DNA from 2 places in the Bacteroides sp. QWL-09 genome. Region 1 is predicted to be linked to the other one. Evidence: riboswitches for the same ligand, from Rfam matches in the RefSeq annotation. Region 1 holds a riboswitch; the other holds the start of a gene.
The links. Region 1 has a riboswitch for fluoride ahead of AC4PG5_RS07265 (Hsp70 family protein). Riboswitches for the same ligand answer to the same signal wherever they lie in the genome.
Positions count from the first base shown of each region.

Region 2: linked by a shared signal. The riboswitch ahead of AC4PG5_RS03165 (TonB-dependent receptor) and the one ahead of AC4PG5_RS07265 (Hsp70 family protein) in region 1 are both predicted to bind fluoride.

Region 1 is NZ_CM178748.1:1,864,169-1,868,661, forward strand. Features, by position in the region: gene AC4PG5_RS07255 (ATP-binding protein) at 1-14, shown strand, start outside; gene AC4PG5_RS07260 (acyl-[acyl-carrier-protein] thioesterase) at 153-899, shown strand; gene AC4PG5_RS07265 (Hsp70 family protein) at 991-2,229, opposite strand; fluoride riboswitch at 2,433-2,494, opposite strand; gene pncB (nicotinate phosphoribosyltransferase) at 2,623-3,804, shown strand; gene AC4PG5_RS07275 (N-acetylmuramoyl-L-alanine amidase family protein) at 4,009-4,493, opposite strand, start outside.
Region 2 is NZ_CM178748.1:803,446-807,938, forward strand. Features, by position in the region: gene AC4PG5_RS03160 (sulfatase-like hydrolase/transferase) at 1-1,253, opposite strand, end outside; fluoride riboswitch at 1,408-1,468, shown strand; gene AC4PG5_RS03165 (TonB-dependent receptor) at 1,675-4,083, shown strand; gene AC4PG5_RS03170 (TlpA family protein disulfide reductase) at 4,222-4,493, opposite strand, start outside.

The DNA of each region.
Region 1 (4,493 bases):
AAGTCTTATCATAACTTTGTCGTCCAAAAACTCTTTAGCCCTTTAAACTGTTTTCTTTTGAAAGAGTTCCCCGGAAATGAACGTTGAGACTAATGGTCCACCTTTCATTCCGGGGAATATAACATAACCATATATAGAATTAAAACGATCGAATGAGTAGTGAGCTGAAAATAGGAACTTATCCTTTTATCGTAGAGGACTTCCACTCCGACTTCACCGGCAAACTGTCGATGACCACATTAGGAAATCATTTATTAAACTGTTCTAACCTACATGCCCGCGAACGGGGATTAGGTATCGGGGAATATAACGGGCAAACCTATACTTGGGTGATCTCCCGTTTGGTAGTCGATTTTGCCGAACCGATTCGCAAGAATGAAGTTTTCTTATTAAAGACGTGGGTCAATAAAATTTACAATTCTTTTCTTGACCGGGAATATGAGTTAATCAACAATCAAGGTCACACCACCGGCCGTGCACACTCTGTCTGGGCCATGATCGACACGGCCAAACGTGAATCGGTCAACTTAGCAGAGTTTCACGGCAGTAAACTAACCGACTGTGTGTACGACCTTGCCAACCCAATGGATACACGACAAGGACGAGTAAGGATTAAAAGCATCGTGCCTTGTTTCGAGCACAAAGTGATGTACTCCGATCTCGACATCAACGGCCATGTTAACAGCATCAAATACATTGAACATGCCCTGAACATGGTGCCTCTGGAGATGTTCGATCATCATGAACTCAAACGACTGGAAATTGCTTATGCTGCAGAATCGTCGTATGGCGATCGTCTACTGTTTTACAAAGAAGAGATCGGTACGCAAGCCTTCTATATTGAGATTAGGAAAGAGGCAGGCGAAGTCGTTTGTCGCTGCAAGTTTGCATTCGAATAATAGCATACTCACAATCTAATAAATTAAAAGGGTCATTTCTTACGCTCACAACTGAGTATGGAAATGACCCTTTTAATTCAAACGATCCTCATCAGTTGAGTGCTAATCCATAGGCCACGCTATTAAAGGCATCACCTAGACGAACCCGATCTGTTGTAAAACGATCGTAGAGTAACTGTCGGACAGGATGTACAAAACTACTACCACCAGTGATAAACACCGAATCGATCTCATCGAAAGTCACCCCTGTCTTCTCAAATAGGCTTACCATACAACGGTCAATCTCCTCAATATGCCGAGCGATCATCTCGCCAAAGTGGTGACGCTCCACCACATCTTCGACTCTTAGATCCGGCTGAACGAATGTTAGGCGTGACGTTTCTCCATCCGAGAGCCCCATCTTACTCTGCTCGATACTTTTAAACAACGAGTAAGTATAATTCTGATCGATCAACGTCCGTAGATTATCAATCAACGGATGATTCCCCGAATGAAAATAATAACTATCGAGTGATGAACGCGATTTACTCCCTTTCAACAAAAAGCTACGTTCCCAACGCTTCAACTCGTGGAAAATAGCCAAAGGGATCTCAATCTCTTTATCGTAAGAGCGATAAGTAACTCCACGTCCCAGATGAGGGGTAACCTTATGCCACATCAGTTCCGAATCAAAAAGATCTCCCCCGATATAAACTCCACTATTTCCAACAATATCATCGATACGGTCGCCCTTCTTACGCCCTTCGGGTGAAAGGTTCATGATGGTAAAATCGGAAGTACCCCCACCAAAGTCGGCCACCAAAACCCGTTCGGGACGACTCAGTTGCATCTCGTAGCTAAAAGCAGCCGCAATTGGTTCCAATTGCAGGCGCACAGAAGTAAATCCGGCAGCCCGTGCAGCCATCATCAACCGCTTTACGGCAATCGCTTCTTGAGCGGCATCTTCTGAAAAAATAGCCGGTCGCCCTAATACCACTTCGGTGATCGATGAACCTAAAAACGCCTCCGCCTTCTCCTTCATATGCTTAATGATAAACATCGCCAACTGGTCGGGCGTTACCCGCTTTCCACAAATCCAAGTAAATAAAAATTTATCTTGCTTCAAAAGAGTCTTAACCGATTTCAGCAACCGGCCTCTCATCCCCTCTTTCACATAATGCTCTTGGGCTTCCTTACCCACATAATAGGTCAGATCGTTCGTTTCAGGAAAATACAAAATCGATCGATCATCGTAAGTATATAATTCCCGACCGGTCGACCGATCGACCAAAGAGATCACGGAGTTCGACGTTCCAAAGTCGAGCCCACACGTTATAGTCGTTTCATTCATGATTTATTTACCTCAATTATTCATGTTCATTAAAAAAAGAGAATACCGCCTCTTGACCGTAAGTACTCCCCTCCATAAAAAGAAAGAGAAACCCGGCTCATGTCAGACACAAGCTTAATAGCAAGACTAAAAAAAATAAGATTAAAGGAGTTGATAAAAAGTGATATAGACATATAATAAACTGATATATGATTGAATACACATATTACGTAGGTATCATCAGCTTATGCAGCGGTTCAAGGCTAATACCATAGCCGCTGCAAAATTACATTTTTTTGCCCAAAAATCCAATCCATCACTCAACAAAAGGAAAACGGTTATTCCGTACAAATCATGATTATTTAAATTAGAAGTCGTAAATTTGCACCATTTACCGTTAGAAAAAAAGAAAGAATCATGATTCATACCATACTCGATACAGACTTATATAAGTTCACGACCTCATATGCATATATTAAACTCTTCCCTAATGCTATAGGTACTTTCAGCTTCACCGACCGGGACGAAACCATCTATTCGAAGGCGTTTCTTGAAGAATTAAAAAGCGAAATCGATCGATTATCGACCCTATGCCTCAGCGAAGAAGAGATGAACTACATGATCACCAACTGTCGGTTTGTACCACGTGTTTATTGGGAATGGCTTTCTTCCTTCCGTTTTAATCCTGAAAAGATTGCCCTATCGCTCGACGAGAACCATCATTTGCATCTCGAAGTCACCGACCTACTCTATAAAGCAACTCTTTATGAAGTTCCTCTTTTGGCCCTAATCTCGGAAGTACGTAATCGTTACCACCAACATAGGGCCGACCTGAAAGCGGTGGAATCAAAGTTGATCGAGAAAATCCATTTATCGAATCTCCATCATCTGTCGTTCTCTGAGTTCGGCACTCGCCGACGCTTTTCATTCGATGTGCAGGACGTTGTGATCAAGACCTTAAAACAAGAAGCTCCCTTCTGCACCGGCACGTCAAACTGTTATTTCGCTATGAAATACCAAATCAAGATGATGGGTACCCATCCTCACGAATGGTTTATGTTTCATGGCGCGCAATTCGGCTACAAACATGCCAATTATATGGCGCTCGAGAACTGGGTAAACGTATACGATGGAGATTTAGGCATTGCCCTCTCCGACACCTACACCTCAGACATGTTCCTTACTAACCTCAGTCGAAAACAAGCTAAACTTTTCGACGGCGTACGATGTGACTCAGGAAATGAATATCAATTTATCGATAAGCTAATTGACCGCTACCAATCGTTTGGCATCGATCCGACCACCAAGACTATCATCTTTAGTAACGGATTGGATTTTGAGAAAGCGGTTCAGATCAAACAGTATTGTGAAGGCAAAATACGCTGTGGCTTCGGTATCGGCACAAACCTGACCAACGATACCGGATTCAAGCCTTCGAATATTGTCATGAAACTTTCGCAGTGTAAGATGAATGGTCATCAAGAATGGAAAGAGTGCGTGAAACTCTCGGACGATAATGGCAAGCATACCGGTACCCCCGAGAACATTGAGACTTGCCTGCACGAGCTGCGACAAATGAATTTGTGGAATGACTAAAAATAAAACGGTACCTCGATTCCCATCGGAGTACCGTCACAACACAAACACAAAATAAAACACGACAAAACTACTATGCAATCTTACCTGTCTATACCATAAAAACAGTATATGTACTAATCATAAATATTCACATATATACAATTCGCTCAGGTATTTTTACAACTATATAACAAGTGCTATCTGGTATTGTTCACAGAAAGCTTATTTTTTCTTTGAAAAATCTTTTAAGAATCCTTCCATCAACCACTTCGCTAAAGCCTGTCGATTAGAATTCATCACCAATCGCCGCTGATCAAACTCATTTTGGATGTTTCCAAGTTCTACAAAAACAGAAGCCGGAGTCGTATTAGAGAGTACAAATAAATTACGTGGACCGACCGTACCTGTAAATCCTCTGTTCGGTTGATGCTTGTCGTATTTCGATTCAAAAAGGTCTTTCATCGTATAAGCCAAACGTTTACTTTCCGATTTACGATTCGAATGATAAAAGAACACATCCGTTTGTTTACCCTTACTACGGCTATCCACATGGAGGAAAATTGCACGACAATAATTGTAGTTCTTTCGATCTTTTCGATAGCTGGCATTGATCGCCGCACAACGTTGCTTCAAACGTTGCACTTGATTTAAAGGAATCGGTTCTCCCATGCACGTTTCTCGTTTACTATTGGTGAGGTACGATTCAT
Region 2 (4,493 bases), 1.1 Mb from region 1:
GTCTTGAAGGTGTTTTGACTGTCGAGTGTTTCAGTATAGGGCACTTTTAAGAAATGGGCGAACGAGGCTAAGAGGTCCATCTGGCAGACCATACGATCGGAGGTCTGTGGCTTGACTTTAGCCGGCCAACGGAGCATGAAAGGGATGCGTGTGCCACCTTCGTAGAGGGTGGTCTTCCAACCGCGTAGTTCGCCTGCCGGACGATGGTCACCAACGAGCTCTTCGGCTTGATCTTGGTAACCGTCGTCGAGTACCGGACCGTTATCGCTCGTAAAGATGACAATGGTGTTCTCGGTTAGTCCCAACCGGTCGAGGGTCTTTAAAAACTCATCGACGCACCAGTCGGCTTCGAGAATCACATCTCCACGAGGTCCCATACCCGACTTACCCACGAAGCGTTCGTTGGGAACGCGGGGCACATGAGGCTGGTGTAGCCCGTAGTAGAGGAAGAAAGGTTGGTCTTGATGGGTCTCGACAAACTGTTGGGCTTTGCGCAGGAAGAGCTCGGCCATATCTTCGTCGCGCCATAAAGCGGACTTGCCCCCCTTCTGGAATCCGATACGGGGCACACCGTTGACGATGGATCCGGCATGTCCTACACTGGGATGCATGCGTAAGAGTTCCGGGTGATCGGCTCCGGTGGGTTCACCTTCGAAGTTTTTCCGGTAGTTGACATAGAGGGGATCGGCCGGATCTAATCCGATCACTGCATTGTTTTCGAGGAAGACACACGGGACACGGTCGTTGGTGGCCGCTTGGACGAAGGAGTAGTCGTATCCGACTTCCGAAGCTCCGGGATAGACGGGGCGGTTCCAGTCGATCGATCCGTTGCCCAACCCCAAATGCCATTTGCCGATGGTGCCGGTGACGTAGCCTGCTCGTTGCATGACTTTAGGTAGGGTGATGGCTTGAGTGTCGATGATCAGTGCAGCATTACCCGGAAGAATGCGCGCTTGGGGGTTCGACCAGGGGTAGCAACCGGTGAGGAGGGAGTAACGGCTCGGCGTCGATGTGGCGGCCGTGCAATAGCCTTGCGTGAAGCGAATGCCTTCGTTGGCGATGCGATCCATCCCCGGAGTTTGTAACCGTTTGGCACCATAACAACTCAGGTCACCATATCCTAGGTCGTCGGCTACAATGACGACTACATTCGGATGAGTTTTGTCGGCAACTTTTTTCGAACGATCGGGACTCTTTTGGGCGAATGCCGAAAGTGCAGTTGCGCTACTTAGAAGATAAAGAAGTGGTTTCATAATAGATTTATTTTCTGTCTACACTTATTAATACAGATCACTAGCGAGATCCCCCCGAAAAGAAGTCGTTTTTTTAATGTATTTAACAGAAAAATGATTTGGATTGCGAATCTTCTCGTTTCTTTTTGAAAAAAAAAGGCTACTTTTGTAGTCTCTTAATATAGGGAATGGAACCTCCCTGAAACCGCAAACAAGCTGATGGCTCCTACGTCATTCTAATCTTAAAGGATTATGGATCGTGAGTTGTGTCGGCTTTTTATCGACGTTTGTGGCAAATGCCGACTTTTTATTCTTTTGGGTTGTCTACTGGATAAATTCCCGTGACGGACCTTTCTTTATCTCTGTTGTGAGGGGTAATCTCTTGCACGGATCTCTCATGTCCAAATGAAAGGATCAATACAAATTCAACATCTTATATAAAATGAAAACGCATTTATTTATTATTCTTATGCTCTGCGGATGGTGCACGACCGTTTATGGTCAGTCGGTGGTTTCCGGCAGAGTGATCGACAAAACATCTAAATCTCCGCTGGAATATGTTTCTATCGCAGTTGTGAATCATGCCGGTACCTTTGTGAGGGGTGTGGTAACGAATACCCATGGACGGTTTACCGTGAATGATCTTAAAAAGGGGAGCTATCGGTTTAGGTTCTCATGTGTGGGCTATCGTACTGATAGTCTGAAGGTAAATATCGGTGAGGTGAACCATATTTACGATATGGGGACTATACCGGTCTCGGAAGAGGTGGCTTCGATTGGTGAAGTGGTGGTCGAGGGACAGGCTAACATGGTTTCGGGGAAGCTGGAAAAGAAAACGTTCAATGTAGTGGATAACATTGCTCAGGCCGGCGGTTCGGTACTTGAAGTGATGCGTAACTTGCCCGGGGTGACGGTCGACCGAGAGGGAAAGGTGCTCCTTAGGGGCAGTGACAAGGTGGTGGTGCTGATCGACGGACAACAGTCGTCTTTAACGGGATTTGGCAACCAGAAGGGATTGGATAATATCTCTGCCGCGCATGTGGATCGTATTGAGGTGATCAATAACCCGTCGGCGAAGTACGATGCCCAAGGTATGGCGGGGATCATCAACATCATCTATAAGGAGGAAAAGAAGGAGGGGCTAAACGGTGAAGCCGGATTTAACTTTGGCTTGGGAGAGCTGACCAAACGAAAGGATAATCTGCCGGATATCATGGATAAATATTCGTTTACACCGAAATATAGTCCGAGTGTGAATCTGAACTACCGGACCAATAAGATTAATTTGTTCTTGCAATCGGATGCTATGTTCCGGAAGAAGGTCAACTCGAATGAGTTCACCACTCGTCGATATACGAATGGGAGTCGCGATCTGTTGTCCCAGTTCCTCGAGAACCGTGAGCAACAACAATACACGGTTAAACTCGGATTGGATTGGTGGATGGGAAAGAATGATCAGCTGACTTTCTTTGCCTTGTTTGAGGATGAATATCACATCGATCGGGGACATGTGCCTTATGATTATCTCGACGGAGGGGGACGTAAGCGATTCTGGACGTGGGCTGAGGATGAACGCACTTGGGCGATGAATTATCAGGCGGCTTATAAGCATCAGTTTGCTCAAGCCGGACATGTCTTGGAGGCGTCATTTCTTTATACGCATGGGGTGGAGGACGAGGTGTTCCCATTCACGGACTTGAGCGAGTTTAGAAATTCGACCGACGAGACGAGACTTGTGGCTAAAGAGAAGATTGCCGCACTGAAAGTGGATTATGTGAAGCCGTTGTTTAACGGTCGCCTTGAAGCGGGTACTAAGATGCAATGGCGTTCTATCCCGATCACTTACAACTTGTTCCCGGGTGAGAACTCGATTCTGGATCCCAACTTGGGACGATGGTCGGACTATCAGGAGGATATCTATGCTTGGTATGCCAATTATGTCTTTGAATCGAAATATGTGGATGTCGAAGCGGGAGTGCGTGCCGAGAAGGCTGTGACGGACTATCGAGTGGATCCGATGAATCAATATTATAAAAGTGAACGTGCGGACACTCGGTTGAATTTGTTCCCCAATGTGAGGATCTCTTTCCGCCTGACCGATGCACATAAGATTTCTCTGTTCTATAATCGGAGAGTGGATCGTCCCGGAGAGTTTGACTTAAGACCTTTCCCGAAATATGATGATCCTGAAATCTTGAAAACGGGAAATCCTTATTTGAAACCACAGTTTACTGAGGTGATGGAGATGGCTTATAAGGCTTCTTGGAATAGTGGAAGCCTGTTCTTGGCGGGATATTATAAGACGATCTGGGATCCGTTTACACGTGTTTATGTCCGCGACCCCTATCAATGGGATGTTTTAAACGGGGTGACTCAGAACTTGGGTCGTGGAAAGAACTACGGATTGGAGGTTGTGCTCGAACAGCAAATCACCAAGAAGTGGAACGTTAATGCCGGGTTCAACTGGTATAAGAATGTGATCGGAGCTTTTGATGGTGAGATTCTTTATCCGACCAAACAGTCGTTCTCTTTTGAAGAAACGAAGGGGAATACGTGGAATGTGAAACTGAACACGTCGTTGAAGGTGACTCAGAGTCTCGATGTGCAAGGGGCGTACATCTATTATGCGAAGGATGTGATACCGCAAGGGGTGATCGATGGACGGGGATCGCTTGACATCGGATTGCGTAAAAAAGCCCTTGACGGCAGACTGGAGTTTTCTTTGTCGGCTACGGATCTGCTGAATACGTTCCAAATGAAACAGACGGTCGACGGACAAGAGTTTACGATGCATAAGGCAAACTACTATGAGACGCAGGTGGTGACTTGCGGATTGAAGTATCGGTTTTAATTGATTGGCCTGAGGGCGGCCACTCGAACGGGTGGGGTGATCTAAAACTGAAAACCACGAGATACGATAGATGATATCTCGTGGTTTTTTTTATTCGGGATGCTTATATCGATGATCGGTTTGACCAAAGAAGTCGGATTACTTCGTCAAAAGTTCATCGAACAATTTAGCAGTCGCCGGTGAAGAGGGGCGAGGAGCATTGGCTTTCAGAATCTTTCCTTCACGATCGAGAAGAATGAAACGTGGAATGCCGGTGATCATGTATTGCTTAGAGAAGCTGTCGTCTTCACCGAAGATGAGCTGTACACCTTTAAGTTCTTCTTTAGCCACCATGGTTTCCCAAGCTTTCTTGTTCTTGTCGCACGAGATGCTCACGAAGCAGATGTCTTTCTCACCATATTCTTTCTCTA